Regions from separate parts of the Pseudovibrio sp. SCP20 genome, predicted to be linked through region 3. Evidence: riboswitches for the same ligand, from Rfam matches in the RefSeq annotation. Region 3 holds a riboswitch; each other region holds the start of a gene.

The links. Region 3 has a riboswitch for cobalamin ahead of AC3CB2_RS14520 (energy-coupling factor ABC transporter permease). Riboswitches for the same ligand answer to the same signal wherever they lie in the genome.
Region 1: another riboswitch for cobalamin. It lies ahead of AC3CB2_RS09840 (ABC transporter ATP-binding protein); the one in region 3 lies ahead of AC3CB2_RS14520 (energy-coupling factor ABC transporter permease).
Region 2: another riboswitch for cobalamin. It lies ahead of AC3CB2_RS04310 (TonB-dependent receptor plug domain-containing protein); the one in region 3 lies ahead of AC3CB2_RS14520 (energy-coupling factor ABC transporter permease).

What each region holds. Positions count from the first base shown of each region.
Region 1 is NZ_JBYMDH010000002.1:286,896-297,392, reverse strand. Features, by position in the region: gene AC3CB2_RS09880 (ActS/PrrB/RegB family redox-sensitive histidine kinase) at 1-1,149, shown strand, start outside; gene AC3CB2_RS09875 (ActR/PrrA/RegA family redox response regulator transcription factor) at 1,281-1,826, shown strand; gene AC3CB2_RS09870 (septation protein A) at 1,909-2,547, opposite strand; gene AC3CB2_RS09865 (hypothetical protein) at 3,002-3,337, shown strand; gene AC3CB2_RS09860 (DUF1499 domain-containing protein) at 3,586-4,074, shown strand; gene AC3CB2_RS09855 (class I SAM-dependent DNA methyltransferase) at 4,252-4,959, opposite strand; gene AC3CB2_RS09850 (FecCD family ABC transporter permease) at 5,214-6,215, opposite strand; gene AC3CB2_RS09845 (ABC transporter substrate-binding protein) at 6,271-7,209, opposite strand; gene AC3CB2_RS09840 (ABC transporter ATP-binding protein) at 7,221-8,003, opposite strand; cobalamin riboswitch at 8,350-8,559, opposite strand; gene AC3CB2_RS09835 (hypothetical protein) at 8,785-9,300, shown strand; gene AC3CB2_RS09830 (hypothetical protein) at 9,743-10,015, shown strand.
Region 2 is NZ_JBYMDH010000001.1:935,283-945,779, reverse strand. Features, by position in the region: gene AC3CB2_RS04320 (FecCD family ABC transporter permease) at 1-276, opposite strand, end outside; gene AC3CB2_RS04315 (ABC transporter substrate-binding protein) at 273-1,145, opposite strand; gene AC3CB2_RS04310 (TonB-dependent receptor plug domain-containing protein) at 1,245-3,104, opposite strand; cobalamin riboswitch at 3,280-3,492, opposite strand; gene AC3CB2_RS04305 (DMT family transporter) at 3,669-4,562, opposite strand; gene AC3CB2_RS04300 (formate--tetrahydrofolate ligase) at 4,895-6,562, shown strand; gene AC3CB2_RS04295 (heparin lyase I family protein) at 6,559-7,683, opposite strand; gene AC3CB2_RS04290 (regulatory protein RecX) at 7,800-8,333, opposite strand; gene AC3CB2_RS04285 (ferredoxin--NADP reductase) at 8,490-9,302, opposite strand; gene AC3CB2_RS04280 (EAL domain-containing protein) at 9,644-10,497, opposite strand, start outside.
Region 3 is NZ_JBYMDH010000003.1:411,276-421,772, reverse strand. Features, by position in the region: gene AC3CB2_RS14535 (AAA family ATPase) at 1-2,808, shown strand, start outside; gene AC3CB2_RS14530 (EAL domain-containing protein) at 2,853-5,948, opposite strand; gene AC3CB2_RS14525 (acid phosphatase) at 6,488-7,303, shown strand; cobalamin riboswitch at 7,660-7,870, shown strand; gene AC3CB2_RS14520 (energy-coupling factor ABC transporter permease) at 7,906-8,571, shown strand; gene ettA (energy-dependent translational throttle protein EttA) at 8,795-10,444, shown strand.

The DNA of each region.
Region 1 (10,497 bases), on a different contig from region 3:
TGGCCATCCAGCACGCGCATCTCCAAAAACGCAGCAGCAGCACAGCTGGCCTACGATATCATCCAGCTCGGCGGCCTGTTCTACCTCACCGGTGGACTGGGCAACCCGTTCTGTTTCCTCATTCTGGCACCTGTTGTCGTCTCCGCGACCGCGCTGTCCTCCCGCAACACCATCATCCTTGGCGCGCTGGCTGGCGCAGTGGTAACGCTGCTCACCGCCTTCCACATGCCGCTGCCGTGGTACGATGGCACCCAGATCGATCTGCCACCGCTGTATCTCGTCGGCGTCTGGTTCTCACTCATGTGCTCCATGTTCTTCATGGCCACATACTCCCTGCGCGTCGCAGAAGAAGCTCGCCAGCTCTCCAACGCGCTGGCAGCCAGTGACATGGTTCTGGCTCACCAGAAGCACCTGTCTGCGCTGGATGGCCTTGCAACGGCCGCAGCGCACGAACTGGGAACCCCGCTGGGCACGATCTACCTGACCGCAAAAGAGCTCTCTACGGAGTTTGAAAAGGGCGACCCGCTGCGTGAAGATGCTGAACTGGTTTATTCTCAGGCTGCCCGCTGCCGTGAGATCCTGAAGAAGCTCACCAGCCTCTCCAGTGATGCCGATCAAGTGTTCCAGCGTATGCCGATCTCCCTGTTGCTCTCGGACGTCTCAGAGCCTCACAGAGGCCTCGGCATTGAAATCAAGGTCAAGGCAGAAGGCACTGGGCCAGAGCCAGTGGGTGTCCGTGATGCTGCCATCAGCTACGGCCTCGGCAACCTGCTGGAAAACGCTGTAGACTTCGCGGAAACCACGGTTCTCTTTGAGGCAAAGTGGGATGAGAAGTTCGTCGAAATCTTCATCGTAGACGACGGCCCGGGCTTCGCACCGGAAGTTCTCGCTCGCATGGGTGAGCCATACGTTTCCAAACGCTCAGCGCCTGCTATCTCTGAGGATGGTGAAGAAGAGTTTATAGATGACGGCGAGCGCCAGTCTGGCGGCGGCCTTGGCCTCGGCTTCTTCATCGCCAAAACATTGCTGGAGCGCTCAGGCGGAAGAGTGAATTTTCATAATCGAAAAGATCCGGAGCACGGTGCTTTGGTCCATATTCGCTGGCTGCGTGAAACCATGGATCAGGGAGCGCAAACTCCAGAATCCTGAGAGTAAATCTCTAGGTATCCTAGTAAAAATACTTTAGCGAAATCTGGCTATAAAAGCCGTTGGGAACTTCCCTTAACTGAAAAATATACTAAAGTGGCCTGTGAATACCGTAGATTAATCGGACCTGCAAAATGACAGAACCAGAAGTTGCACCTCTTGGACGCCTTCTAATCGTTGATGATGATCGTGCTTTCCAGCAGCGTTTGGAACGTGCGATGCAGAAACGGGGTTTCCACACGGAAACCGCAGATGGTGTTAGAGAAGCGCTGAGTAAAGTTGCAGCACAGGCACCTGATTATGCTGTCGTAGACATGCGCCTTGAAGATGGCAGCGGTCTGGACGTGGTTGAAGCCATCCGCATGAAAAAGCCGGACGCGCGCGCAATCATCCTGACTGGCTATGGCAACATCGCAACCGCTGTAACCGCCGTAAAACTTGGCGCGATTGACTATCTCGCGAAGCCAGCTGATGCCGATGATATTCTGGCAGCGCTGACCCGCCGTCCAAACGATAAAGCTCCGCCACCAGAGAACCCAATGTCTGCTGACCGGGTTCGTTGGGAGCATATCCAGCGCGTTTACGAACTGTGTGACCGCAACGTTTCAGAGACAGCCCGTCGCCTGAACATGCACCGCAGAACGCTGCAGCGCATCCTGGCAAAGCGCGCACCGCGCTAATCCGGAACTTACTGCTAAAAACACAAAAGCGCGGCCCAAACCGCGCTTTAATTTTGTCTGTATGTAGGAAAGAGAGCGAGCTTTAGCTCTTCTCTTCGCTCTCAAGGCTGTGCTTCTGGATCAGCGGCAGCTGCATCATGGTGAAAACCATGGTGATCGGCATGAAACCAAAGACCTTGAAGTCCACCCAGAAGTCCGTTGAGAAGTTGCGCCAGACAAACTCGTTGATCAGCGCCAGTACAAGGAAGAACACACCCCAGCGCATGGTTAGCTTCCGCCAGCCTTCCGCATCCAGCTTAAAGGCGCTGTCAAACACATAACCCAGCAGAGACTTACCGAAGAACAGGCCACCCAGTAGAATAGACCCGAACAGGGTATTCACGATGGTTGGCTTGAGTTTGATGAACAGTTCATCCTGCAGATACAGCGTCAGCGCACCAAACACGAGCACCACCACACCAGAGACCAGCGGCATCACCGGCAGATGACGGGTGAGAATGTAGGAAACGGTAAGGGAGATGGAGATCGCAACCATAAAGGCAGCTGTCGCAATAAAAATTGGTTGCCCGAGAGAACCCAGCGCAGGGAACATCTCTGCAAGCTGTTCGCCTCTGGAGTTGGCGATGAAGAAAACGCCCAATGGACCGAGCTCTAGGGCCAGCTTCAAGAGTGGAGAAGGTTCCTGGCGCTCAGTGGTTTGCGTAGAGCGTTCTGAATTCATCTGCAAAGGCTTCCTTTTGTTGCTTTTCTCCCGACCTGAGAGATTTAAGCAGCAATTTTGCTATTAAAAGGGCAATTAAGAGTGAAATTGCAAAATCGTCAAGTTTAATGGCACCAATTGGGCCGTTTTGCGCCCCGAAAGCCTTAATTATGCGTTCAACTGAAACATCTAAGAGGCGTTCAGGCTGAAGCAAATACAGCAGTTTCGAGTGAGGACGAAAGGCTCTATGTCGATTACATTAGATAATTTAAGCAATTTATTAGAGCAATTAAGGCTGCGAAATTCGTTACCCTATGATTTTTCTTGCAAATCCCAAATTGCAAAAAGTAAAATTTATCAATTAGTTCGGGATGAGTTTGCGTCGACATAATATTTTGAATCTCATATTTATTAAAATGCTGCGCATTTTCATGTGCAGTGACGATACATCCAATTTTATCTGGAACGACATATTATGAGCACCACCCTTAAATGCCTCGCGGCTGCACTTCTGCTGAGCGTTTCCACTCAGTCTGCCTTTGCTGGTCCTATCAAAGATACAATGATCAAGTACGCGACCATTGCGAGCTTTATTGGAGCAGAAGAAAGCTGCGGCCTCACTATTCCTGATGCAAAGGGCAAAGCGCTGATGAACGAAATCAAGAATGAAGATGAAGGGGACCTCATGACTGTGATCATGATGTCTATGGTGCATGAGCAGGCTGTTCAGAAGATCAAAGACCCTGCAGCTCGTGAAAGATACTGTTCTGAACTGATCGCTGAAGCACGCGAGCAGGGCGTTATTGACTAAGTCAATTGCACTGTACATGCGTATCGAGCCGGTTGCTAACGCCGGTAGTATCTAACGACTATACGTAGATACGCGTTCCTAGGGCGGTGTTGATTAAGGTTCAGCACCGCCTTATTTGCACTTTAGAGCCATCAACCAGCTACCGCATCGCCAACATAATCCCGGCAATTCTAAACACTAGAATTTCATTTCGTCCGCAACTCCTGAATGAGTTATGCTCTGTGCAGGTGGGAAATCTGGAAACGATAATGTTTAAAGGTCTTTCTAAAATGGCTGTTATTGCAATTCTTCTGGTGGCTCTTGTGGTGGGTGTCACAGTTAAGCTTATCTGGCAAAACTCCAAAGTGCCGGAGTATGTCGGCGTTCATGATGGGCAGTTTGCGCCGCTTCCGAATTCCCCCAATGCTGTCTCCTCTCAAGCGCAGGATGCCTCCCGCCATGTGGACCCCCTGCCCATGCTCGCTACATTTGGCGCAACGCAGGCTGCCCTCACCAATACGCTGGAGGAGATGGGCAAGAACAAGATCAGCAAGGTGGATGGACCTTACCTCCACGCCGTCTTTACAAGCGCTCAGATGGGCTACAACGACGATGTGGAGCTCTGGATTGATGAGCAGGACCGCGTCGTGCACTACCGCTCCCAGTCCCGTGTCGGTTACAGCGATATGGGTGCCAACCGAGCTCGCTACGACCGTTTCCGCAGCATTTACTCCACCTTTGCAGAGGGCGAGAATTGACTCAGAGGCAACTAACACACCTGTGAGTGTCGCTGAGTCAATATCCCCTTGAAATGACTCATGATTTCACGAGTTAGGGCAAGGCAGAACTGACTCTGCGGGAGATAAACCGCAGAAATCCTGAGACTCACAAATCTGTAAGTTGCCAAAGAGTCTGAGGCAGCTTCAGCTCACCGCTCACTTGCAGCAGTGGCTTTGGCATTTGAAGAAGATGAAACTCGGGTTCTTCTGCAGCTTCTCATAATGGACCGGAGATTTTTCCTTCATCTCGGCTGCTGGCATCCCTTCGCGCAGGTCCACAACGCACATCCCGGCGCTGGAAAGCCACCCAAACAGCATGGAGAGAGGGCGACGGTAAAAGCTCACCTTCACCGGCACGCCAATGGTGTTCCACTCCTCCGTCACATGCTCCTGGCGCAGATAACTACCGCTTGGAGAGCACTGCGCATCAATCAGCGGATGGTGCGTTGAGAACACGAAATAGCCGCCCGGCTTCAGTACCTTGCCAATGTCGGAAAAGAGTTTCCCCAGATCCTCAATGTAATGGATCATCAGCGGGCAAATCACGATATCAAACGTGCCCTCCAGCTTGTCTGGCAGTCCGTCGGAAAGGTCAGAGGTGTAGCACTTCACGTTGTCGTCCAGCTTCTCTTTCACCAGCTTCAACATCTGCTCGGATTCATCAATGCAGGTCACATCCGCGCCGTGGTCATACAGAAATTGCGCATACACTCCCGGCCCACAGCCTAGATCAAGAACCTTCAGCCCCTGCAGCGGAGGCAGCATGCCAAGCAGTGTCGGGCGCTCCAGAAGAGCGTTGTAGATATTCTCCTGAATGGCCTCATCATATTGCTCGGCAAAATCGCTATACAAACGAGATGTCATTCACGTACTCCGCATCAAACACATGTTCCCGAAACAACCTCTGTTCATCACCTAGGAATATGCGACAAAACCATAATTAAAAGCAGCCGGAACCAACCGGAATAAAAGCAAATTCCCTTCAAAACCGCTTGTTTGCCATGCTGCCAGAGCGGCCTTGTATGAGTCTAACGCGAAGAATCTGTGTCGCGATCACGGCAGGCTCAGGCCAATATCACAACAATTGCGAGATACTTGAGCCCTTGAAAAACGGCGAACTAGCGCTTTTCTCGCAGCAGCCAGATAAAGAAAATGCCGCCCACAAGTCCGGTGATGATGCCAATTGGCATATCTTCCGGCTTCATCAGCGTTCGTGAAAGCACATCCGCTAGCAACAAAAAGATCGCTCCGAACAAGGCCGAGATTGGGATCAGGCGCCGATAGTCACCCCCCACAAACAACCGCACAATATGAGGCACCATCAGCCCTACAAAGCCGATCATGCCCGAAAACGCTACCATCACCCCGGTAATCAGCGCGCTGATGACAAAGGTCTCCAGCCGGAAAGAGGCAACGGAGATGCCCAGTGTTGTCGCGGTCTCATCTCCAATGGTCATGGCGTTGAAATGCCCGGCCCGCAGCCACAGCCACGTCCCGCAAAATAGCAGAACCGCCAGCGGATAGAGAAGATGCGTCCATTGTGCCAGACCTAACCCGCCCAGCATCCAGTAAACCACGGTGTGCGTGGCCCGCGGGTCCGCCAGAAAGATGAGAATGTTCGCGCCCGCCATCAACACAAAGCTCACCGCAACACCTGTCAGCACCAGCCGGTCAGCGCTGGTCGCACTGGTGAACTTGGCAACACCAATCACCAGCAGCGTCGCTCCAAGAGAACCGAGAAACGCCAGTAACGGCACCGTAAGCAAGCCCAGAAACAGCCCCGTATGCAGCAGCGCCAACACCGCCCCAAACGCACCACCAGCGGAAATGCCGATCAGATGCGGGTCCGCCAACGGGTTGCGGGTCACGGATTGAAGGCAGGCACCGACAATGGAAAGCCCAGCCCCCACCATTATTGCCAGCAGCGCACGGGGCAGGCGGATCTGCCAGAGAATGTTCTCCCGGCCCAAAGACCAACTCGGCTCCACCAATCCCGGCACCAGTTTGTTGACGAGAACACCCCAGACCGTCTCCATGGATACGGAAACCGCGCCAACGGAGACAGCAAGGCAAACCGAAAGAACCAGCGCAGCCAATCCCACGCAACAGATTTGCAGCATATGAGGAGAACGGCCCTCATGCGGGGCAACGACAACGCCGGTTCCTTCGCTCATGTTAGTTCCCCCAGAATGCAGCAGCGAGCTTCTTGATCGCTTTGATGTTCCGTGGTCCCGGTGTTGCCTCTGCATACTCCAGCGTCACGAACCGGTCGTTCTTCACTGCATCCAGCTCCGCAAAGGCTGGGTTGTTGAGCATGAACTCACGCTTCTGCTCAGCAGTCACCTCGCCATAGTTGACGATCACGATCATCTCTGGGTTCGCCTCAACCACAGCTTCCCAGTTCACCCGCGCCCAGCTTTTCTCCAGCGTGTCCAGCACGTTGGTGCCTCCGGCCGCTTCAATCATCGCAGTTGGCATCGCATAACGGCCCGCAGTGAATGGAGAATCCTCGCCACTGTCATAAACAAACACGCGCAGCGGTGTGTCAGAGGTTTTCAGACCCGCTTTGAACTGCACCAACTCATCACGATAAGACTGCACCAGCGCTTCTGCTCGTGCTTCAACACCAAAGATGCGGCCAAGGTTCAAAAGGTCGTTGTACATGTCATCCATGGAAACCTTAGGCTTCTCGCCAAGGTGGATGCAGCTCTCGGTCAACTCGTAAACCTTGATGCCAAACGGCTCTAGTGTTTCTGGTGTCACCTCGCCGCCAACCTTCATCCCGTAGTTCCAGCCCGCGAAGTAGAAGTCCGCATCAGCGCCAATCAGCACTTCCTTGCTTGGGTATTTCGGGGAGAGTTCCGGCAACACAGCCACCTTGTCGGTCAGCTCTGCATCCAGCGTTCTCCAGCCAGAAACGCCGGTGTAACCCACCATATTGTCCTGCAGCTCCAGCGCCAGCATCATCTCTGTCAGGTTGGAGTCGTTGGAAACGGCCCGTTGCGGCACACCATCAAACGCCACGGTGCGATTACAGCTTTGTACGGAAACCTCTGCCAAGGCAGCCGAAGAAGAAAGCAGCGCTACAGCCAGCGCCAAACCAAAGTTTTTCATGAAAACAGTCCTTATGAGTGAAGATCAAAAGTAAGGAGGGATTGTTGCCGGGCCATCAGCTGATCACGCGTGGTCCGCACCTGAAACGCCTGCGAAACAAGGGCAGGGGAGAGGATCTGTTCCGGCACCCCAAAGCCCAGCATCTGCCCGTGATCCAGCAGCAGGATCTGATCACACACCTGTGCTGCCATGTTCAGATCGTGCAAACTGGTGATGATCGTCAGATCCAGCTCTTCAATCAGCTTCAGTATTTCCAGCTGATGGCGAATATCCAGATGGTTGGTTGGCTCATCCAATATGAGCAGCTCCGGCTCCTGAGCCAGAGCCCGTGCCACCATCACCCGCTGCCGTTCCCCGCCAGAAAGCGTGCCGAACAACCGCCCGGCCAGCCCATCCAGCTGCAAAGCATGGATCGCACGATCCACCACCTGCCGGTCATGTTCGCCAGAAGCCGCCAGCCCGCTGCGATAAGGCGTGCGCCCCAGCTCCACAATCTCACGCACCCTGAGAGCAAAATCTGTCGGCTGCTCCTGCAGCACTGCTGCCACCCGCTGCGCCGTCGCCCGAGCAGAAAGAGACCAGATGTCATCGCCGCCAATGCAAATTTGCCCGCTCATCGGCTTGTTGAAGCGATAGAGCAGCCGCAGCAGCGTCGATTTCCCAGCCCCGTTCGCACCCACAACACCAAGGGTTTGCCTCGCCGCCAGCTCAAAGCTCAGAGGCTTCAGAACAAGCGCGCTCTTACGCTCCGGCGCCCAGGAAACCTCGCGAACGGATACAGAAGCCGCGCTCATGACAAAACATCCTTGCGCAGCTCAGCCCTCGTCGGACAGCCTAAGCCATTGAAATGAAAAGAAACAGGATCCAGCATTCAACCACCCCACCTGAGTGAAACGCTACATAGTCATAAATATAACGTTATAACGTTACATCAATTGTCGAATCCTGAAGTAAAAGTCAAGCGCACGCGTGCGCAGGCCACCAGCGGCTCGCAAAACGATCCGGGATAAAGTTTAGTTTGTGAGGAAAAAGGTCTCATAACGCCCTCCGCGCTGCAGCGGGGGCAAATAGAAACCGGATATGTGAGAGGCTTGCGCCAATGCAACCATTATGGCCTCCTTCCGGGACGCCCCGCCCGGGTTGAAGTGAAACATAATGGCAGGTCTCCTGACTCGCGGGTCCGTGCTCAGCCAGCCTTCCCGGATCTCTCCAGTGGCACGCTTGGCTTCGCTAACCGCTTACAGTTGCGGGGGCAGTCACGGAATTGGCGCCTGTTGGCTACACCGCACCGTGTTCCCTTTTAATCCCGGGGCCTTTCGCTCCCCAGAAACCATCAGCGCGCATACTGAGTTTTACGGCCCCCAATTGCAAGAGTTTTCGAAAACAGACCTGACGCGCTGTTGATAGCAACTGTCAGCACTACACGTGAGGTGCGCACACATTTTGGCAAAACCAGCCCAAGTTTTCCGAGGTTTTCACTTGTGACAACCCCTTGCTAGGCTCTTAGCACTGACCAAACTGAGACTGCTTGAAGTCAGCAACTATGACCATCCAGATCGCAATAAGTGAAAAGACATGAAAACAGTCATTAAAAAGACTTCGATAATCTTGGGTGTCTTTGCTACCTGTTTTGTAGTTTCGGGATGTTTGCTGACTGGAGCTCTTCTTCCGGCCCCTGGGTATACGGAGATTGTGAAAATTGACCCATCAATGACGAACCAGGAACTTACCCGTAAGTTACTGGCTATCTTTAGAAATCACGGTATAGCACCGTGCGCATGGGCAAGGCTAAGCCCGGAGTACTTTGATGCTGTCAATTACTCAGCTGACTATAGATCGCTGAATGACTGCATTTGGGTAGCCTATCATCAGCCAGAGCAACCAAAAGTGAATGCCGATGAGGCAACTATAGTCATCGGAAGTTTCCCTGAGTACAATAACAATGTAGCAGGCCAATCCGCGAGATTTCGAAGACTCAGTAATAACGAGTTGGAGGTTACAGTAAAGGGACAAGGTGCGTACTATATGAAGCTTCCCAATAAAAAAATCGCTCAAAAATTTGCGCGGATTATAAAAGAAAACCTTCGTTAGCTGTCCCAAACATCCCGCCTCCCCACCACCGTCATCCCGGACAAGCGCAGCGCAGATCCGGGACCCAGAGTCGTGAGCACAGACCCAAACCACAGCTCAACCGCCTCACCAAACACGCGCAAACTCAGCCATCCACATCCCTGTAAAAACTGTCAGTTTGACAACCTGTGGTTTTCATTCCACATTCATACATGAGGCGTCGAAACCTCCTTTAAGACAGCGGTTACCGCTCCCGTCACTGGCGGATTTTTTGTGCCTGCTTTATAGGTAGCGCGCAAACCCTTTGCTATGAGCGGGAGGGCGGTGAATACAACACCTCCTTCGGGGGGGAATAAACTCGCCTGTCTGTCTTACAGGTTTCGAACCTCCCGCTCGCCAGCGGGCCGTCGAAAGCCTTGCTGTCCTGTGGTTGTTCAACACCCTAAAGACAGAGGGATTGAGAATGAACGACTCCGCATGCGCATGTAGCGCCACAAATACTTTCCAAAATGAAATTGACGAAGTCATCGTCGCTGTCTCGGATCTGCAGAACCTCTCGTATATTCAGCACCTTGTGCTGACAGAGAGAATGCAGCACTCCAGCGAGCGCGATGCCCTGTTCACTCTGCATCACGCCTTCCGCGATCGCCTCGAAGTACTGGAAAAAAGCTGCGGAATGTTAGAGCGGGTCGCTCATCCGCAGCCAATAAACACAAAAGTTCCGCTTCCTGATTAAGCCGTACTGCCCTTTGCTCGCGTGCTCAATCCTCAAGGCCCATCGCATTCAAGTGAGGCAGCAGCCCGGCAGCAAAGAAAAGAGCCAGCCTCATGTTAGGGACTGGCTCAGGAAATGGCTTGATCGTGCAATGCGCTCAACGTGATCGGTAACCCTGACCACGCAAAGCGCGTGCAACATCACTGTGAACGGCATTTGGCACAAACCCGTGCCTCTTGCTCCGGTGCCAATGGCGAAGCGCAAATACACCCCGCATCCTCGCCAATCGGTGCCCTGCTGGTCTGCGGCCATACCACCCGCCGCAGGTCAGCACCTCCCTAAAAATACCAGTGCCACCCACACCACGTCCACTCCCTGAAAAATCAAGGCGGCACTCCCTCTACCGCCCAATTCACTGGATCCCGCATCAAGCGCGGGATGACGGCATTGAAGCAACCCCAACAACCTCACCATCGTCATCCCGGACAAGCACAGCGCAGATC
Region 2 (10,497 bases), on a different contig from region 3:
GATCAAGCCTGGCTCTGCAAGTGGGTTGCGCAGAAGGCCCTGGAGAACGGCTCCAGACAGGCCAAGCGTAGCGCCGGTGATCACCCCCAACAGCGCGCGCGGTACGCGGATCTCCCAGAAGACGATGGAAACCGGTGTCTTTTCTGCAGAAAAGGCAGCCTCAAAAAGCTGCGTGACTGTCAGGTCAGCAGCACCGATCATGAGAGATGTCAGGAACAGCGCGACTGCGATCAGGCTGAGGATTACGATCAGCGGGGCATCTGGATGCTTTGTCATTCAGCTTGTGCCCCCAAGCGTTTGGATTGATCAGCCAGTTTCTCTATGGCTTCGGCGACGAACGGCAGGCCGCAGATGGTATACTTGTCTTCCACCAAAACGCGTCCCCTGTTGCCGAGTGTTCGTTTCAGAGCCGGATGAGCCAGCAGTTCGAATGCCAATGCAGGTTTGTCGGAGAACTGAGTTCCCTCAACAAGCAACTGAGGGTCTTCCAGGATCAGCAGTTCAAGCGGCAGTTTGCTGGTGCCTTTCAGGCCAAGGTAATTAGCGATGTTCTGCAGGCCTGCTGTCGTGATCAGCTCATTGACAAGGCTGCCGTCCCCAGCGGTGTAGCCGTTGGCGTAGTAGACCCCTGCCCGTGCTTTCTCATCGGGCTGCGCTTCCACAAAACGCTGAACGGTAGCCTCAAACCGGCTGGCCAGTGCCTCAGCTTTTTGCTCTTGCCCCAGTACCTTACCGAGACGACGGAGTTCCTTGGCAATATCCGGGATGGTGCGCACCGGCGGAACCTGCACCACGGTGATACCAAGACCACGCAGCATCTGCACGGTGGTTTGATTGGTATAGGTGCCTGCGATCACAAGATCTGGGTTCATCAGGTAGATCTCTTCCGCCCCGCCAAAGTTGATCGGGTAGGCTTTCGCCTCTTCATTCATAACGGAGAGCGTTGGGTCCGATGCCAATCTGGAAACCGAGACAAGCTGCCCCTCACCTGCGAGCAACATGGAGAATTGGTCGGTGCACAGGTTCATGGAAACAACCCGCTTGGGTGCACTCACTCCACTCTCATCTGCACGGGCTGCTGCCGGGCTGATAACCAACGTCATCAGCAGTGCGGTCTGCATGATCTTTTTGATCTTATTTCGCATTTAGACCTTTTGAGCAGCGTGAGAGTTTAGAACGCAGCATCGGGCAATACTGAAGATAACAGAGAATGCCGCCCAACTTTTGCTGAGCGGCATACTTAATCAGAAACTGGCGCTAACACCAGCGTAAACGGAAAGGCCCGGTGTCTGATAGCCGTTGATTAGTTCATACTCCTGATCCAGCAGGTTCTCACCACGAACATATAACTCCACCTCCTCGGTCACATCATATGAGGCTTTTGCACCTAACAAGAAGACATCTTCCATATCCACAATGTTGGGCCAATCAGAGCCAAGATTTTCACCAAGGTAGGTACCATTAACGTTCAACGAAATATCATCAGTCAGATCATAATTCATACCTACGGACAGATCGTGAAGAGGAACATGAGCTAAACGTTTCTTATCAGGACCAATAGAGTAGGTGTAGGTATAGCCAGCAGTCAAAACCAAGCGATCGATTGGCTTATAACTAATTTCCAACTCAACCCCTTGACTGCGGGATGTCCCTTTTATCTGATTATACTTACTGGTCGAGCGGTCATAATCAATCAAGTCATCAGTCATAATATTGAAGTAAGTTGCAGACGTTGAAAGCTGTCCATCCAACCATTTCTTATCTATGCCAAAATCGAAGCTAAGGCTTTCTTCTGGTTCAAGATTCTGATTGCCATAGCTGGGGTGATTAAGTTCGTAAAGCGAAGGAGCTCTGAACCCATTTCCGACACTGGTTCGAACTCTCAGATCTTCATTAACTTCATAAGAAGCAGTCAAACGTTTCGAAACAAAACTGCCAAATTCACTATGCTGATCAAAGCGCGCAGAGCCAGCCAAACTCAGCCCATTAAGTGGTTCGATCATTAGTTGAAGGAAAGCGCCACCAATGGAACTGCTGTCATCGATCGGATCATTGGTTTTTGAGAACTCTTTAGACCAATCTCCCCCGAAGTTGAGCTTTGTCTTTTCGCTAACATCGTACTCACCAAGGTAGTCAAGCTTAACTTTCCGTCCTTCAAAAACAGAGTTCTGTTTGGACGCATCCTCAAAATCCTGTTCTCGCTTGATATCTGTAACCTGTACCGAAAAGTCAGAAAAGAACCGATCGTCAAATGCAAGGTAGTTCGCACCTACCTTTCCTGAAACTTGCCGATAATGCATGTCATCTTTAAGGTTCGGTTGACCGGGGCTATCAAGTTCGGTGATACCTTTGGTGCCTCTTGCCGCGAAGTAAAGATTGAGATTTTCAGTTAGATCGTAGGACCCTTTAGCTGTCAGCGTCGTATTCTCGTAACCATCATCATCCGCTGATTTACCTTTTGGGGAAACCGCACTAATCCCACTCGTACGAAAGTGCTCTACGCCCAAAGCGATATCAGCGCGATCAGTTGCCCCTCGAACACCATATGAAACACTTTTGGTATCGTAAGAACCTACTTCAACTCTTCCGGATTGTTTAACCGTTCCCGCCACCGCACGCTTAGTTACAATATTGATTACACCAGCAATCGCCTGCCCACCATAAAGAGCACTTTGAGAGCCCTTGAGTATCTCAATACGTTCTACATCTGCGAGTAATATATGTTGAAACGCTGCCGAAGGCCGCGCGCGCGTTGGATCGGTTAGATCCAGGCCATCAACCGAAACTTTAATGTATCTACCATTTTGACCTCTCATGCGAAGAGTAGATAGTGTACCTGCTCCTCCATTTTGCGTGAGAGAAATGCCCGGGAGCTGCGCCAGATAATCCTGAACAAACGTAGCGCCGTCGTTTTTCAGGTCTTCTTCGGTGACGACGTGGGTTGTGGAGCCGACTTTGCCGGCTTCGGTTTCCGTTCTGTTGGCGATGACGATGATTTCGTCGAGATCAGCTTCCTGCGCAGTTGATGCGAGGGTTGAGCTGAGGAGTGCTGAGAGAGCTACGCCGGACTTGAGGGTAGCTGCGATCCAAGATGTGTTACGCACGAGTTTGGTCCACCATTCACAGCAGCTTTCAGAACTGCCATGCTGTTGATTGCATTGTGCGTCTTTGGAGAAATCTACTCTAACCTCTTGAAAAGAGGTGTGTTTGATTGCCGGTCAGACGCACTGTGAATGTCACCTGAACGGAATACCGCCCCTTAACACGCCCCGTGCTTTGGGTGAGTGACTGCATCTGGCAGGTCTCCTGGCTTGCGCGTCCTTACTGCTGCTCCGCCTTCCCAACACCGCTTTAAACAGCTGTATCAGTGGCATGTGTGAGCAACAACTCTACGCTTACAGTTGCGGGGGCAGCCACGGCTTATCCGATAGGACCGTGTTCCCTTTTCATTTTCATCTGATCGATAAAAATACCAAATACACGGCTATTGATCAGATTTCAGGGGCTTCCGTCAACTGCCTCAGCAAGGAACTTGATAAAATTCGACCAATTGCTGGGTAAACTCACAGAAATTGCAAGTGATTGTTCCACTACCAGATCTTGCGATGCGGTCTTACTTGGCCGCACCTGCTTGTGGTGGTTAGATGGAGTATGATCTTTCCTGCTGATTAGCTCATGAAGATCAGTGCACAGCCAACAATAACGAGGAGTGCTCCGATCCATGCGCCGATGGCTGGGAACTCTTTGGTCTGCCACCAGAGAACCGGAAGCATCATTGCTGGCGTTGTTGCGGAAAGCGTTGAGACGATGCCTACTTCGCCGCCACTGAGTGCATAGAGGATCAAGGTCATACCGATGCCCATGCCAAGCATGCCGGACAAAGATGCGAGTGCGACGATCTCTTTGTTGATCGGGTTTGCAAGGCGGAATGGACGGCCTGGCAGGTAGAACAGCGCCAGCAAGCCAAAGGCAGCGATGGTGCAGCGCATGAGGGAGATCGCGACAGGGTCAGCACCACTTTCCATGACAGGGCGGATGATGATTGAGCCCACGGACTGAGACAAAGCCGCCAAAGTGCCGAAGAGGACGCCGATCACGACCGGACCTCTGATTGCTTCCCATTTATGCAGTTGGTCTTTGCGCTTTCCGAATGCGATGGCGAGGATAACGCCGACAAGAACGCAGGCGATGCCAATTACGGCCTGCAGAGACAGCTCTTCGGAAAGGAACAACCAGCCCAGTAGCGCAGACATAGGTGCGTTCATGGAAAACAGAATGGCTGTACGGCGCGGCCCCATGCGGTTGAGGGTGAGGAACAACAGTGTGTCACCCATGAAGATGCCGATAAAGCCAGACAAGAAGATGAGTGATGCATGGCTAGAATCAACGGTGTTCCAGGTGCCAGTTGCCAACACATAGGCGCCCAGAAACAGCACAACAAACCACATGCGCACACAGTTGAAGCCGATGGCTCCTAAATGCGCAGCAGGTTTTGCAGAAATGAGACCACCGATGGCCCAGGTGGCAGCAGCACCGAGCGCGGCAACTTCGAATAAAAACATGGGGTGACCTAACCGACGAAACTACGGCCTTGGCGTAGATAATTTTGAAAACCTAAACAGCTCTAAAGCCCTTGGATTTGTCGTGCAAGCTAAGTTTGGTGATATTTAGAACAGACCAACAGCTATTCAGGCAATAATGTTTCCAGTCTCAGCAGAAATACAAATGACAGCCGTTAACAAAGTTGCTTTCAAGTGATCGGGCACAATCTTGAACTTTCTACGTGCATTCGTTAGAGCTTCTACGTAGGGATTACATTGCTGTTCCTGCCTGATTTGCGTTTTGACGCTCTCTCCGGCTCCTTTGGTGACCTGTTCTAATCTGGAGATTTTCCATGAAAGATATTGAAATTGCCCGCGCAGCAGACATGAAACCAATTGCGCGTATCGCTCAAAATCTGGAGATCCCTGAGGATGCTCTTGAGCCCTATGGCCGCTTCAAGGCTAAAGTGAACCTGGATGAGATGCCAGAAGTGAACAGTCGGCCACATGGAAAACTCATACTTGTGACTGCTGTCTCCCCTACTCCTGCTGGTGAAGGCAAGACGACAACGACGGTTGGCCTTGGTGATGCACTGAACCGCATTGGCCTGAAAACAACCATCTGCCTGCGTGAACCTTCTCTAGGGCCCTGTTTTGGGATGAAGGGCGGCGCTGCTGGTGGTGGTTATGCCCAGGTGGTGCCGATGGAAGATATCAATCTTCATTTCACCGGCGATCTGCATGCAATCACCGCAGCTCATAACCTGCTTTCTGCCATGATCGACAACCACATCTACTGGGGCAATGCGGAAAACATTGATCAGCGCCGTATCGTGTGGCGCCGTGTGGTGGACATTAATGATCGTTCACTACGTTCCATCACCACTGGCCTTGGCGGTGTGAGCAATGGATACCCAAGCGAGTCTGGCTATGACATCACCGTTGCCTCTGAAGTGATGGCGGTGCTGTGCCTGGCAGAAAACCTGCAGGATCTTCAGGATCGGCTTGGCCGATTGTTGATTGCGTATCGTAAAGACAAGACACCAGTTTACTGCCGTGATCTGAAAGCAGATGGTGCGATGACGGCTCTGCTGAAAGATGCTTTCCGTCCAAATCTGGTGCAGACGCTGGAGAACAATCCGGCCTTTATTCATGGTGGCCCGTTTGCGAACATCGCACATGGCTGCAACTCTGTGATCGCGACCAAGACAGCCTTGCGCCTTTCCGATTATGTGGTGACGGAGGCAGGATTTGGTGCAGACCTTGGTGCGGAAAAATTCTTTAACATCAAATGTCGCCAAGCTGGTTTGACACCAAATGCGGTGGTAGTTGTGGCAACTGTGCGTGCCTTGAATATGCATGGCGGCGTTGCCAAGAACGCGTTGACGGAAGAGAACATCGACGCACTTGAAAAAGGCATGAGCAATCTGGAACGTCACGTTAAAAACTGCCAGAGCTACGGCGTTCCTGTGATTGTTGCCATCAATCGCTATGGCCCTGATACGGATCAGGAAATCGCCACCATAATGAAGCGTATGGAGAAACTTGGTGTAAAGGCCGTTCCGTGCACACACTGGGCCAATGGTTCCAAGGGCACCGAGCAGCTCGCAACTTCAGTTTCAGAAATTTTGCAGACAACTGAATCTGACTTCAAGCATCTTTATGAGGATGATCTGGGGCTTTGGAAAAAGATCCGCCGCATCTGCAAGAAGATTTATGGTGCCTCCAAGGTCACTTGCGATCAGTCTGTGAAGGATCAGCTGAAGGCCTATGAAGAGCAAGGCTACGGGCATCTTTCCGTTTGTATGGCAAAGACCCCCTACTCCTTCTCGACCGATCCATCCTTGCTCGGGGCTCCTACCGACTACAGCATTCATGTGCGGGCGGTGAGGCTTTCAGCGGGTGCCGGGTTCATCGTGGCCCTGACGGGTGACATCATGGTGATGCCGGGTCTGCCACGCCATCCGGCTGCGGAAACCATTGGACTTGATGAGAACGGTCAGGTTGAAGGGTTGTTCTAATCCACGTCAGACCGGTGTGGACCTCTGCGAAAACGGTCCAGATAGACAGTTGATTGCAGATCATCGCGGTCATAGTCCCGGTAATGCCCAAACTTGAAGTATTGGGTATTACCGGAGAACTCATCGTTACCGATGTAACCGGTGACACGGGCGATGAACCTATCGTTGGCCCAGATCTCGATGATCCCCTGCCCGACACGGCTTCCCTTCACCCGATAGCGCATATCGACCCAGCCGTCAGTGGGATCTGGCAGCACGGGATCGTCGGAGAGTTCGATCTTGATGCCGGGGTAATCTGAATAGGTTTGTGGATCTGCCAGAAACGGGAACTTGGAAGTATCCTGCGTTTCAATTGCCTTCTTCAGCTCTTCCAAAGTGAGCCCACTGCCAAGGAACTCGTCCGAGGTGCGGGTCGCATCATTTCTGTTACGAAAGCCCTGACGATCCAAACTCAGCATTTGCTGGAGTTCACGCGAGAAGCCTTTGAAATCCTGCTGATAGCTGCCTTCAGCCTGTGCGACCAACTTGCGTGTATCGTTGTGCTGCACGGTTATGTGAAAGACACCGTTGTCAAAGCGTTGCGCGAGAAATGGGCTTCCGCCGGAATCTTCTTTCCATTGACCGATCACCCATCGGGTTGAGCCTGCAGGCCAAACTGTTCCATCGATTTTGAAGCTGAACGAATACCAAACCTCATCTCCAAAATCGCAGCGCTTCTGGCGGGCTTCCCAAAGTTCGTTTTTGAGATTGCCTTCCGAATCCAACTCATCATCACCGAAGACCGTGATTGCCAGCGCATGGCCGCCATCGCGCACCACATCACTTTCAATCTGGAAGTTTTCCGGCTTGTTCATCCGGTGGATGTCCCAGTTTTCCGGGCTGGGATACTCGTCGAAGTCATCGATGATGACAGCACACTTGGTTTGACGCATCTGGTCAACGTGTAGACCTCCACCTTGCTCGGGCGTAACGATGACATCCTTTTTTTCGGGGGGCTCATTTGCGGGTGTTCGATCATTTGCCAAGGAAGCAGCTGGCAATATCAGCAGGCTCACTCCGGCAAGCGCAGAAATCAGCAGATTGTGTTTTCTGAAGGTGGTGCGTCGATCTGAACCCGGCATCTTTTCTCCCAAAGGTGCGGTGCTGGATTAAGTACAGATCAGATCAATCTAGAGAAGAATTCTTGCTGCCTTTACAAAAGGCCCTTGGGATTTTTCAAAGGATTTGACGAAAATCCTCAGAGCACTGCCGCGTAGATGATGTCTTCGGCCTCTTCCAAAGTCATATCAACAATCTTTTGGGAGAGTGAATATGGGAAGCCAGCCCGCACAAGACTGGCCAGTTCCTTGTCGCGGCGCTCTTCTTTTGGCTTTGTGCGCCATGGGCCTAGTCTGCGACGTTTGGCATAGGAGATGGCGGCGCGCTGGTCGTCGTGCTCTTCATCATCAAAGGCAGTCTGGATGTTTTCGCCAGACACACCTTTAGCGCTGAGTTCCAGCTTGATACGGGACTTGGACTTGCCTTTGACCGTGCCAGACCTGATTTTGCTTTGGGCAAAGCGCAGGTCATCAATGAAGCTGTGCTCACGGCAAAACGCGACCACAGGCTCGATCAGCTCATTATACTCGTGGGGATCTTCTTCTGCTTCTCTGGCGCGGCGCTCAATCTTGCGCTTCAAAACACGGCGCAAGCTGTCTTCGGACGCGCTGTATCTGTTGAGATAATGCAGCGCGGCCCGACGCAGATATTCAGAGGATATTTTCTTGCCCACGTGAGCCCATCTCCAATCCAGAGCAGCCTGCGCTCATAACTATTTGCGCATCAGGCTCTAAATCATTGGTTTAGAGCGTATTCTCACCCAACAATCGAAACAGATTTGCGGGAATACGCTGCAACAGAAATGAGCTATCACATATTTCGTGGCAGGTTAGCCCACGAACGCACGTTCAACAACAAAATCACCAGGATGGTTGTTGGCGCCTTCGGCAAAGCCACGCTGTTCCAGCAGCGTTTTGGTATCTGCAATCATATGCATGGAACCGCAGATCATGGCCCGGTCTTCAGCAACATCCAGGGCTGGCACTGAGAGATCATCAAAGAGTTTACCGCTTTCAATCAGGTGCGTGATACGCCCTTCCCGTTTGAAACGCTCTCGGGTCACAGAGTTGTAAAGGTGCAACTTGCCCGCTGCGACTTCGCCGATCAGTGGATCATTGGTGATGTTAGCGACCAGCTCTTCTCCATAGCGCAGTTCAGCAATTTCGCGAGTGGTGTGGGTCAGGATCACTTCCTCAAACTTCTCGTAGGTTTCCGGATCGCGGATCAGGCTGGCAAACGGCGCGATGCCGGTGCCGGAAGAGAACATGTAAAGGCGTTTTGCCGGAGACAGGGCATCGAGGACAAGGGTACCAGTGGACTTCTTCTTCAGAAGAATGTGATCCCCTTCTTTGATCTTCTGCAGATGCTGGGTCAGCGGGCCATCCGGCACCTTGATGGAGAAGAACTCCAGTTCCTCATCCCAGGATGGGCTGGCGATAGAGTAGGCACGGAACAGAGGCTTGCCATCGATCATCAAACCGATCATCACAAATTCACCAGAGCGGAATCTGAAGCTTGTTGGGCGCGTAATTTTGAACCGGAAAAGACGGTCCGTGAAATGGGTCACTTCCGTTACTGTTTCTACAAAGACATTTGCAGGAACTGCGCTCTCCAATTCCGCACCCTTTATGATCTGGTTCATCGTTAGCCTTGCTCCGATTGATGAGTTTGGCAAAGGCTAACCCAAGCTGAAGGCTGTGCTGAGGCACATGCAGCTAATTAAACCCGTGCGAGTGAATATTTCTTTTCCAGTTGCTTTGTTCCGTAGAATGCTGTCTTCCACCTCCCCTTCAGGAGCAAGAAATCAACCTATCCTCCTTGGAAGCCCTTGCGGTATAGTAACCTATCTAACATACACCCTATTTAATTATGGAATATTTGTTGATTATTCAACGATATATGCAAAGTTGTGCACGCGGCGGCGTGATTAATGCCCTTCAACAGGCAATAAACGAAGGCTCTGTACGAACGGGATTGGGTGGATTAGTTGGAGCTGTCCTGAGACGCGACTTGCTCTAATGCAGCGTCTGAGGCTTCTTTCTTCTCTTCCAGCACCTTCACCGGATTGCGGCGATCTGTGAAGATATCTTCCGCAAACTCAAGGTACTTGCGAGCAGGCAGTGGCTTGGAGAAGATGTAACCCTGTGCGGAAGATACGCCGAGCTCGCGTAGCAACACGATTTGTTCGTACTTCTCTACGCCCTCAGCAATGATGCCCATGTTCATGGTGTCAGCCAGTTCAGCTATGGCATCAACCAGACGGAATGCATTTTCTTCGCTGCCCAGTGGGTCGATGAACATCTTATCGATCTTGACGATATCCATGCCAAGCTTTTGTAGGTATGCCAGACCGCCGTGACCTGTTCCCACATCATCCAATGCGACGCGAATACCGTGTGCCTGCAATTCTGCGATGATTTTTCTGGCCAGATCGATATCTTCCAGAGGCTGGCGTTCGGTCACCTCCATTACGACCTGATTAAGAGCGATTGGAGAGTCCTCGTAGATATCGAGCAGATCATCCACGATGGAGCGATCGTTGAAGTGGCCTGCAAACAGGTTCACAGAGAGCTTGAGTTCGGGGTGTTTGGAATAGAGTTCTCCGAGATCGTCAATTGACTGACGCATGATGCTTCGGGTCATCTCAAAGATATGACCCGAGGTTTCCGCGTAGGTCATAAACTGACCTGGAGGCACCATTTTCCCGTTGGGGAGCTGCCACCTCATCAGCATTTCGCAGCCCTGTAGCTCACCTGTCACGATATCAACGACAGGCTGGTAGTACGGAATAAACTCGTTGTTGCGGATGGAGGCGACGAAGTCGTCTTCTGCGTCCT
Region 3 (10,497 bases):
GTGGTGGATGCGGAGCGCGATGTTGCTGGCACGCGTGCAACTGCTGAAAAAAGCCTGGTGATGCTGGAAGCTGCGCGTACGGATCTGGCTGCCAAGGACGAGCAGGCCAAGCAGGCTGATGCGCTGTTCAATGAGCTGGAAGCTGAGCTGACCAAGCTGACACCAGAGTGGAGTGCTGCTGAGCAGCTGGACACCAAGCTGGGTGAGCTGGAAACGGAAGGCAAGCAGCTGCGCGAACGCTCTGATGCGGCCAATCTGGATGCCAAGCAAGCGGAAGATGCGCTGGCGGCACACACCAAATCTCTTGAAGAGCAGAAAGCCTTGCAGGCCACTGTGAAAGAGCAGATGGCCCGGCTGAGTGCGACCAAAGTGCTGAAAGAGCGCCGGGACAGCCTGTTTGCCGATCTGGAAGAGTATGACCGGGTTCAGATTGCGCTTTCCAAGGATGCTGAACGCCTTGTTGAGATGCGCAAGCGTGAGAACGAACTCACTGAGATCCAAAGCAAGCTTTCCGCTGAGCTGGCGCAATTTGCGTCTGATCTAGACGGCTGTGAGAGTGATGTTGCCTCCAAGAAAGGCGAGATTTCCGCTCTTGGCGCCAACGATGCCCGCAAGAGCATGGAGCAACTTTCTGCTTTCCGTCAGCGGGCTGAGAAACTTCAGGAAACCTCTCGCAATTTCGTGAAGGCCAAGCGGAACAAGCAGGCTGAAAGTGCGACCTGGCAGAAGCTTGTAGACCAGATGGAAGGCCTGCAGGAAGCCAAGGAGAAAGCGACCCGGGAACTGACGTTTCGCGACGAAGCCCTCGAAAAAGCGCGTGGGCTCTCCACCCTTGCTGAAGCGGCGCAAGGGGATCAGGTAAAGCTGCTGCGCGCCGGATTGGTTGAAGATGCACCTTGCCCGGTTTGTGGCTCTGACGATCACCCCGTAGATACACAGGAGGGCCGGGCTGCGCTGGATGCGCTGTTCGGCGACGTGTTTCTACAGCGCAAGGAAGCGGAAGAAGCTCGCACAGCTGCGCAGCGAAACCTAAGCGATATAGAGCGAGAGCTTGCTGCCTGCGAAGCTTCAAAGAAAAATGCTTTGGAGCAGGCGGAGCGGTTTGAAGCAGAGACGACTGCATTTGAGGCAGACGCTCAGCAGCAATGGAGTTTGCTTGCAGCTCCGTTCGTGCTGTCGTTTGCGCTGGATGCTTTGCTTGAAACGCCAGAGTTGCTGGATACGGTGCTGGCTCAGGTGACGTCCAAAGCCGATGCTTTGCGCGCAGTGCTTGTTCAGGACGATGAGCTGCGCAAAGAGCTGGAGCAGTTGGAAACCAAGCTTCGTGAACTGCGTGATGCACATAAGAAAGCGGCGGGGGATCAGGCTGGAAAAGCTGAAGAGGTTTCTTCCATCAAGGTGGAACTTTCCGGTGTTGAGGGTCGTCACAACGAGAACTCTGAGGCACGGTTGCGATTGGAGCAACGGCTCAGCGAAACGCTGCTGGCTGGTGGCATGGTGTTTGGGTCCCTTGGTGATGAGTTACCAGCGCTGAAGGTGAGCTTGCAGGACCGCATCAGCACGTGGGAACAACTTGAGCAGCAGGAGGGGACAACGTCTGCCGCGCTGCAATCACTGGAGCAGAAGACCAGTGGTTTGAGCGAGCGGCATGGTGGCCTTGCTAAGACTGCCGCTGACTTGCAAGGGCAGCTTGAGAAACTTCGGGCGCTGCATCAGGAGCGGTTTGCGGAGCGCAAATTGCTGCTGGGTGGCATGGCGACCGGGGCGCATCGTGCAGCATTCACTGAAAAACATAGCAACGCAAAAGAATGCATAAAAAACGCAAGTAACGCACATAGCAACGCAAAGGCCGAGTTTGGCCGTGCGGAGGCTGGACTGGCTGCTGCGAAGGATGCAGAGGCGAAGGCAGGTGCCGCGCTAATTGATTGTGCGGAAAGGCTAAATGCTGAGCTTGCGGGGCTGGGGCTGACGAAAGACGCCTATGACGGCTTGCGGGAGAGGAGCGCTCACGAGCTGGAGGCTTTGCTGGCTGAACTGAAGGCGCTGGATGATGCTTACGTTGCAGCGCAAACTGCTGTTTCGACTTGGGAAAAGGAGCTGGCAGCGGTTCAGGCAGAGCCCTTGCCGGATAAGTTGCAGCCGGAGTTATCCTCTCAGCTGGAGGCCACCAAGCAGGCGCTTTCTGAGTTGCAAGTGAAGCGCGGCGTTCTTTCAGAGAAGCTGCGCGTGGATGCTGAAGCACGGGAAAAAGCCCAACAAATCATGGGTTTGCTGCTGGAGGCGAAGGAGACAGCCAAGACGTGGGGCGCGATTTCTGAGGCAATTGGCTCTGCGGATGGCTCCAAATTCCAGAAGGTGGCGCAGGGTGTTACTCTCGATTTGCTGGTGGAGCTTGCCAACAAACAGCTGCATCAGCTTAAACCACGGTACCAGCTGAAACGGGCTGATTTCGGTCTCGGCATCTTCGTCATCGACCGTGATATGGGCGACACACCACGCTCCACCCGCTCGCTAAGCGGCGGAGAACGCTTCCTTATTTCGCTCAGCCTCGCTCTTGCGCTGTCTGGTTTGGAGGGACGTCAGTCGTTCGTTGACACGCTCTTCATCGACGAAGGCTTCGGCTCACTGGACGCAGAAAGCCTCGATCTTGCCATTGATGCGCTGGAGATGTTGCAGGGGCAGGGGAGAAAAGTTGGTGTCATTAGCCATGTGGAAGCGCTGAAGGATCGAATTCCGGTTCAGGTTCAGGTGGTTAGGCAGGGTGCCGGACGCAGCCGCGTGGCGGTGAATGCGCCAGCAGGGTGGTGATAAGTCCTGCTGGCTTCTTGCGGTTTTGCTAGAAGAGTGCGGGCTTAGTCGCCCGCATCACTCATTTCCTGACTTTGCATAGCTGCTTGTTTTTCCTTCTCTTTTAGCTTCAGAGAAGTTTCCTGCAGCGCAGCGATGTACTGGTCCAGCGCCTGAATTTCCAGATTGGCATTGCTGACATGCTTCGCTGTTTCTCCATCCATAATCTGCGGACGGCCAATCAGGTAGCCTTGCACCTCATCGCAGGATTCATTGCGCAGCAGCTCTAATTCTGGTTCAGTTTCAACACCTTCGGCGATGACTTCCATACCCAGAGCCTGTCCCAGATCGATCACGGCGCGGATGATGGCTGCCAGTTCCGGTGTCTGAGTTACCCCACTGACAAAACTGCGGTCGATCTTGAGGCGATCAAACGGGAAGCGGCGCAGATAGCTGAGGGAAGAGTAGCCGGTACCAAAGTCGTCCAGCGCGATGGTGATACCTAACTCCTTGAGTTGTCTCAGGGTATTTAGTGCGCGGCGGTCATCGTGGATCAGGACGCTCTCTGTGATTTCAAGCTCTAGGCGCTCCGGGGTCAGGCCACTTCGTGCCAGTGCGCCTTCCACTTCCTGAATAAGATACTCATCACAGAACTGCACCGGACTGAGGTTCACACCTACACGATACCGCTCCGGCCACTGAGACGCCTGCGCACACGCTTCGTTCAGCACCCAGCGACCAATCGGGATGATCAGACCACTCTCTTCCGCAACCGGTATGAAGTTGTTAGGAGCGATCAGGCCTTTCTCCGGATGGTTCCAGCGCAGCAGTGCTTCAAAGCCGACGATGGAACGGGTGTCTGAGCGCGCCTGTGGTTGGAAGTGAAGCTGAAGTTCTTCATTTTCCAATGCGTTACGCAGATCACCTTCCATGGTTCTTCTCAGCAGGATGGCTTCTTCCATCTTGTCTTCGAAGAACGCAAAGGTGTTTCTGCCAGCTTCTTTTGCCTCGTAAAGGGCAATGTCCGCCTTGGACATCAGCTCATCAGGATCGGTCCCATGCTCCGGAATAATCGCGATACCGATGCTGGCGCTGGTTCTGATCGTGATGTTGTTGCCCACATGGATTGGCTTAGACAGGACTTCGATGATCTTGTTGGTGAGCAGACCGACTTCTGCCGTTGTCTTCAGATTGACCTGAATGATCGCGAACTCATCTCCGCCCAGACGGGCAACGGTGTCGTGGTGTGTGACACAGGCATTGAGACGGCGGGCGACAGTCTGGATGAGTTTGTCGCCGACGGGGTGGCCGTATAAGTCATTGATATCCTTGAAACGATCCAGATCGAGAACCATGACGGCGGAGATGGTTTCTTCTGCGCTAGCCTGGTTTTCGATAGCTTGCTGGAAGCGCTCGCGGAAGTAGGTTCGGTTCGGCAAACCCGTCAGCATGTCGTGCTGGGCAAGGTGCAGAATGCGGGCTTCGTCTTCCTTCTGCTTGCGCATGTCACGCACTGCAGAGACGCGGAGGTTCTCGTCTCCCACCTCCATCAAGCGGCCACGCACTTCTATCGGAATGCGCTCACCAGTCTTGCTGAGCAGGATGACTTCATTCGGTGTTGGCTCATTGGCCTGAATGGCTGCACGGGCTTTCTCGCGGTAGTCCGGGGCCACGTGAGACAGCAGGCTGGAGCCACGCATTTCGCCTGCGGAATAGCCGAGAAGCTCGTAGAGAACGTGGTTACACTCGACAATGATACCGTCAGTTGAGATGGCGAGACCTTCGAATGCGCCTTCAGCGAATGTGGCGAGTTTGCTGAGTTCTTCCTGCTGCTTACTGTCTGAAGTTTCGCTGATTTTTCGCCGCTTCTCATCGCTCTGCAGCTTGTCGAGGAATGAGTTGAATAGGGAGGCGAGGCGTTCTTGTGGGTCTGTATCGCGAACTGGTAGGCGCTCATCCAACTTGGCGTCATGCCAGACCAACTTGCCGATCAGGTTCTCCATCTGGCTGATGGTGCTGACGATTGGAGAGTCGTTCAGATCAATCTCATCGGCTTTCTGGAACATGCCAGAGTACTTGAAGACTGAGAACAGGATCAGGCCTGTCATAAAGGCCCAAAGGGACGTCAGAGAAGCGCCAACGGCTTGGAGAACGAAGTTGTCGAAGGTCCAGCCCGCCAGAACATTATCTGATGGAAGTGCCAGAGTGTAGCCAAAGAGGCCCACTAATGAGCCGATTCCGAGGCTCGTGTAGTAGATCGTGACTTTGTGGGTCTTGGTTCGGATGAAGACAATACGGGCAGCTGTGACTGAAAGGGCGGAGGCCACGAGTGATAAGGCTGCTACGCCTTCGATCGTCAGGTGTTGCGCATTTCCAAGTGCCGATGCAAGACCGCCGATCAGGCTCAGCAGAATAGTTGGATACATTACCTTTCTTGGCGCAAAGAAGCCAAAGAGAACACCCAAGGCAACAGAGATGCCCGCAGCGACCAGAACGTTGTAGATCGCAGCGCCCAGCTCACCAGAGTAAATGCTTGTGTTGCCAACTGAAAAACCAATGCCACCGACAGCCATGAGAGCTGCACCAGCTTTGATCTGCAGCACATTGTAGTTTTGTGTATTGCGCAGGATATACTCAGGCAGTGCAGGCGAGTTCTTGATGCCGGTGACGAAAATGCCGGAGAATGCCACAAAGGTTGCCAGTAGGGTGACGACCGTTCCACCTCCGATTTGCTCAAAACCTACTGAAAGAACAGTGCCCTGACTGATTGGATGTAAGAGCAGCCCCTGTACGCCTTTCAGGTAGGCTGGGTAGATGACAGCACCAACTGAGAGTGCAAGGATGATGGTTGCGCGGAGTGTGAGCTGATGTGACAGGGGCAAGTATGCGATCACTGCAATCATGGCGGCCATTGCGGCGTGGATTGCTGCGGCATGGACCTCGCTCTGAGGGATGAACTCGACCTCTGACTGCCAAAGGGTCAGCTGAGCTGTGACATCCGGCAGGTTCAGAGTGGTGTCAATCAACAAGCATGCCGCAGAGCTGATTACGATCAGAAGCAATGCGCGGTTGAAAAAGCGAGATGCCCGCATGCGTTCCTGAATGAACAGGCTGGAATACACGACAAGTATTCCAAGAACACCAAGCGCAAATAATCCCACGGACAAAATGGTCCATAGGTTCTGCTGCTGTGTCAGGAGTTCTGCCTGATTTAACGAGCCTTGAAAGCTGGTGTTCGCTGGATCAAAAATTGACGCATACGAAGACACCGACATGAAGTGTAACGATAAACCAATCAGCGTAAGTAAGAGCAATACTGGAAGTAAAAGGGCTCGGAAATGCATTTTGGTACCCCAAGAAATTCCTGGGCATAATTGTTTGAAATTGTTGCGCATTTATTAAGAATTCTAGGGAGTTGAGGGTTTCATCCTAAAAAGTATCGAAAAGAGAGGCGTATATGACGTTTATCTGACGCTTTCAAAGCAAATTGATGAAAATTGTAAGTAAAAGTTTCGGTGATTGAAATTACTTATATACGTGAATACTCGTATTTGTCTTCAAGTTGAGAGAAAAGAGATTCCGCCCGTCAATCATGATTCTCTTCTCTTTTCACAACTGCATTTAGTTCATTTTTTATGGGCAATTGATGTGCATTGTAGGTCTCCATCTTGCTTGAACAGCTTCTGGGTGATCTTGAGCGATGCAGTGGTCCAGCTTGTTTTTATACTCCGCAGTTTCAGTCATGCAGCCAACCGGTGGTGAGCGGGATAACATCCTGCCGAGCTGGAGTTCCACCACAGCACGCCACGGGATTATTGAGAGCATTGAGCGCATGGGGCGGACGGAAAGCCCGGAGTTCGTGGCGCTGGAAGACCGAGTGGCCGTGCTTGTGGGCGATGGGGCATTGTGGAGTACCGCTGTACAGAGCGCTGACAATAAGGTCGTACCACCCAATGCTGACGGAGATCTTGGCAGTTTCGCTGACTACAGCGAAAGCGTGCGGGCTCATTTGTCCCTCAACGGGCCGAAAGCGGTTGGTGCCAAGTATCGGGAGTTCGCCTATCAGCCTTTAAAGGAACTGGTGGGTTTCCTTAAAGAACATCACTTCGAAATCTGGGTGCTGAGCTTTGGTGATCATGAAGTGGATCGCACCATGGTGGAGCTGAACTATGGTCTGCCGCGTTTCCGGGTTATTGAAGTGTCAGCGACCTCCAGTGAAACCCCGTCTTTGAAGTTGGCGCGTGCGATCTGGGATCGGATTGGTGCAGCACCTACGGTTTTTCTGGGCCGGACACAGACAGATCTGGGATTGTTGAAGTTGGCAGGGAAGGGCGAGGGTACTTTGAAAATTCAGATTGCGTCTGGCCAGAGTGGGGTACAGGAAGCCTCCGGCACAACTCCAGATAAGGTCTCTGGAAAGGTTGATTCATGGAGCTTTGTGATTTCACCAGAGAGACATTGGCTCAGGAAGTTTTCGTGGCAGGCTCCCTCTGTGACCAGCCTGAGTAAGAATTAGTAAAAAATACTGAGACTTTCGTTGAGGTCTCTCAGAGATATATTTGAGTTGTTCTAGTTTTAATCGATTGAAGGACTGACTAGTTTTGTAACAATGAATAATTTCTGCTGTTTCAGAAGTAATTTTATTTATTTTGATGAAGATCAATGAAGGGATGGGGCACTCTGATATCTCTAAATGCAGCTTCGGCTGGCACTCGGATGGGGGAGTGTCAACTTTCTTAAAGGCGTGTACCACCGGGTACACGCCTCTTTTTTTGCCTGCAGCTTGTAGTGGCTTCTTCTGAGTAGAAACCTCAGGAGTTGAGCGTTTTCCCAACCTCCTCTTATTTCTAGTTGTGTCTTCTCCTGGAATTTACGATATTCCGGCTGTTGGGTTCTATAGAAGCCAAGCTTCTTGGATGAAAAGGGAATGCGGTAGGGATGACCAAAGATGGGCCCGAGCCGCAGCTGCCCCCGCAACTGTTACGTGGTGCGTTCCTCATAAAAGCCACTGGAGATGATCTCTGGGAAGGCGAGTGATGCAAAAGCCATGAGCCAGGAAACCTGCCCGACACAACATAAACTCAAACCGCACGGTGGGTGCGAAGAGGAGCATATTAAATGCATATTGAACCGGGTTACGTTTCTGCGGCCAAGGTTATTGCTGCCAATGCAGGTGCCGTCGGCGTTTTTGTTTGGGGCTGTAAAGAGCAGATCTCTGAATTTCTGAAAGAGCCGCTTACTCCGCTGAAAACACTTTTGGCTGCTGGTTTCTTCTCCATTTTCATGCAGAGTTTCCATATGTCTGTCGGACCGTCCGAGCTTCATTTTATTGGGGCTATGGCGATGTATCTGACGCTCGGCTTTACACCTGTTCTGCTAGGGTTTGCGATTGGTCTGTTGTTTCAGGCGCTCGCTTTCGACCCGCAGGACATGTACCACCTTGGCGTCAACAGCTTGTCTTTGATGCTGCCGCTGATTTCCGTTCATTATCTGGGTGGTAAGCAGCTGTTTGACAAAGACCTGACCAAACGTCTGAGCTTTGCTCAGATCCTGAAGCTGGATGCTATGTACTATGCTGGTGTGACTGGCATGGTTGGCTTCTGGCTGATGATTGGCGAAGTGGCAACACCATTTACAGCATGGGCGCAGTTTGCCTTGTCTTATCTGGCAATTGTTGTTTTTGAGCCGGTTGTGACCTTCATTGCTGTGAAGGGCCTGAAGGCTATTGAAGACAACGCTGTGGTTCGGACTCTTACCGTGGTTCCGCAGCTGAAGATGGCGTAAGTTTCTACGGGTTTACTTGTAGCAGGGGCGGCGGTTTTTACTCGCTGCCCTTTTTCTTGCTTTCGCGAAGCTGGCGGCTTTGCAAAAATCCTGATTTTGGAAGAAAAAAGCGGCGGATTTGATCTTCGCTGAAGTGTTATGGATTGCCCCGTGGCGCAGCTTCCACTATGAGTGCTTCCCAGAGAATTCTTAGTTTACACAGATCAGGAGATGCAGGCAGTCCATGGCGCGCCAGTTCATCTATCACATGCACGGGGTCTCCAAGGCCTACGGTGCTAAAAAAGTACTCGACAACATTCACCTGTCTTTCTACCCGGATGCGAAAATCGGTATCCTTGGTCCTAACGGTGCAGGTAAGTCCACTCTTTTGAAGATCATGGCTGGTCTGGATAAAGAGTACACCGGTGAAGCCTGGGCTGCTGAAGGTGCCAAGGTTGGTTACCTGCCGCAGGAACCACACCTTGACCCGGACAAGACCGTCTTTGAAAACGTGATGGAAGGCGTTGCGCACAAGCAGGCGAAGCTGGACCGTTACAATGAGCTGATGATGAACTACTCGGATGAAACTGCCGAGGAAGGTGCTCAGCTTCAGGACGAGATCGACGCTCAGGATCTGTGGAACTTGGAAAGCCAGGTAGAGATGGCAATGGAAGCGCTTCGTTGCCCTCCATCCGACAGCCCTGTGACCAACCTTTCCGGTGGTGAGCGCCGCCGCGTTGCGCTTTGTAAGCTTCTGCTTTCCGAACCAGATCTTCTGCTGCTCGACGAACCAACCAACCACCTGGACGCTGAAACTGTTCACTGGCTGGAGCGTCACCTGCGTGAGTTCAAGGGTTCGGTTCTGATCATCACCCACGATCGCTACTTCCTTGATAACGTGACTGGCTGGATTCTGGAGCTCGACCGCGGTCAGGGCATCCCATATGAGGGCAACTACACCACATACCTTGAGAAAAAGACCAAGCGTATGGAGCAGGAAGGCCGTGAGAACATGGCTCGCTCTCGTGCGATCAAGCGCGAAAAAGAGTGGATGGGTATGTCTCCGAAAGGCCGCCAGACCAAGTCCAAAGCCCGTATTAAGGCTTATGACGACCTGCTGGCTGCTCAGGAAGAGCGTATGCCAACCATTGAGCAGATCATGATCCCGGTTGGTGAGCGTCTTGGTAACAACGTGATCGACGTTGAAAATGTTTCCAAGGGCTTTGGTGATCGCCTGCTGATTGACGATCTGTCCTTCAAGCTGCCACGCGGTGGTATTGTTGGTGTGATTGGTCCAAACGGTGCTGGTAAATCAACCCTCTTCAAGCTGCTGACCGGTCAGGAAACTCCTGATAGTGGTAAGGTTGAGCTTGGTGAGCGCGTGCATCTTGGCTATGTGGATCAGTCTCGCGATAAGCTGGATGACAGCAAGACCGTTTGGGAAGAAATTTCCGAAGGTGCTGAAGTTATCTACCTGGACAAGAAAGAGATCAACTCTCGCGCATACTGTTCTTCCTTCAACTTTAAAGGTGCAGGACAGCAGGCGAAAGTTGGCGACCTTTCCGGTGGTCAGCGTAACCGCGTGCACCTTGCGAAGGTTCTGAAGTCTGGCGCTAACGTGCTGCTGCTCGATGAGCCGACCAACGACCTTGACACCGAAACCCTTGCTGCGCTGGAAGACGCTCTTGAGAGCTACGCAGGTTGTGCCGTGGTTATCTCGCACGATCGTATGTTCCTCGACCGTCTGGCAACGCACATGCTGGCTTTTGAAGGTGACTCCCACGTTGAGTGGTTTGAAGGTAACTTCGAAGACTACGAGAAAGATAAGGTTCGTCGTCTGGGCGCACACGCTGCTGACCCACGCCGCATCAAGTACAAGCCACTTACCCGCTAAGTACTGCTTTCTAAAAAGAATTAAGGCCCGCATTTGCGGGCCTTTTTTTGTTG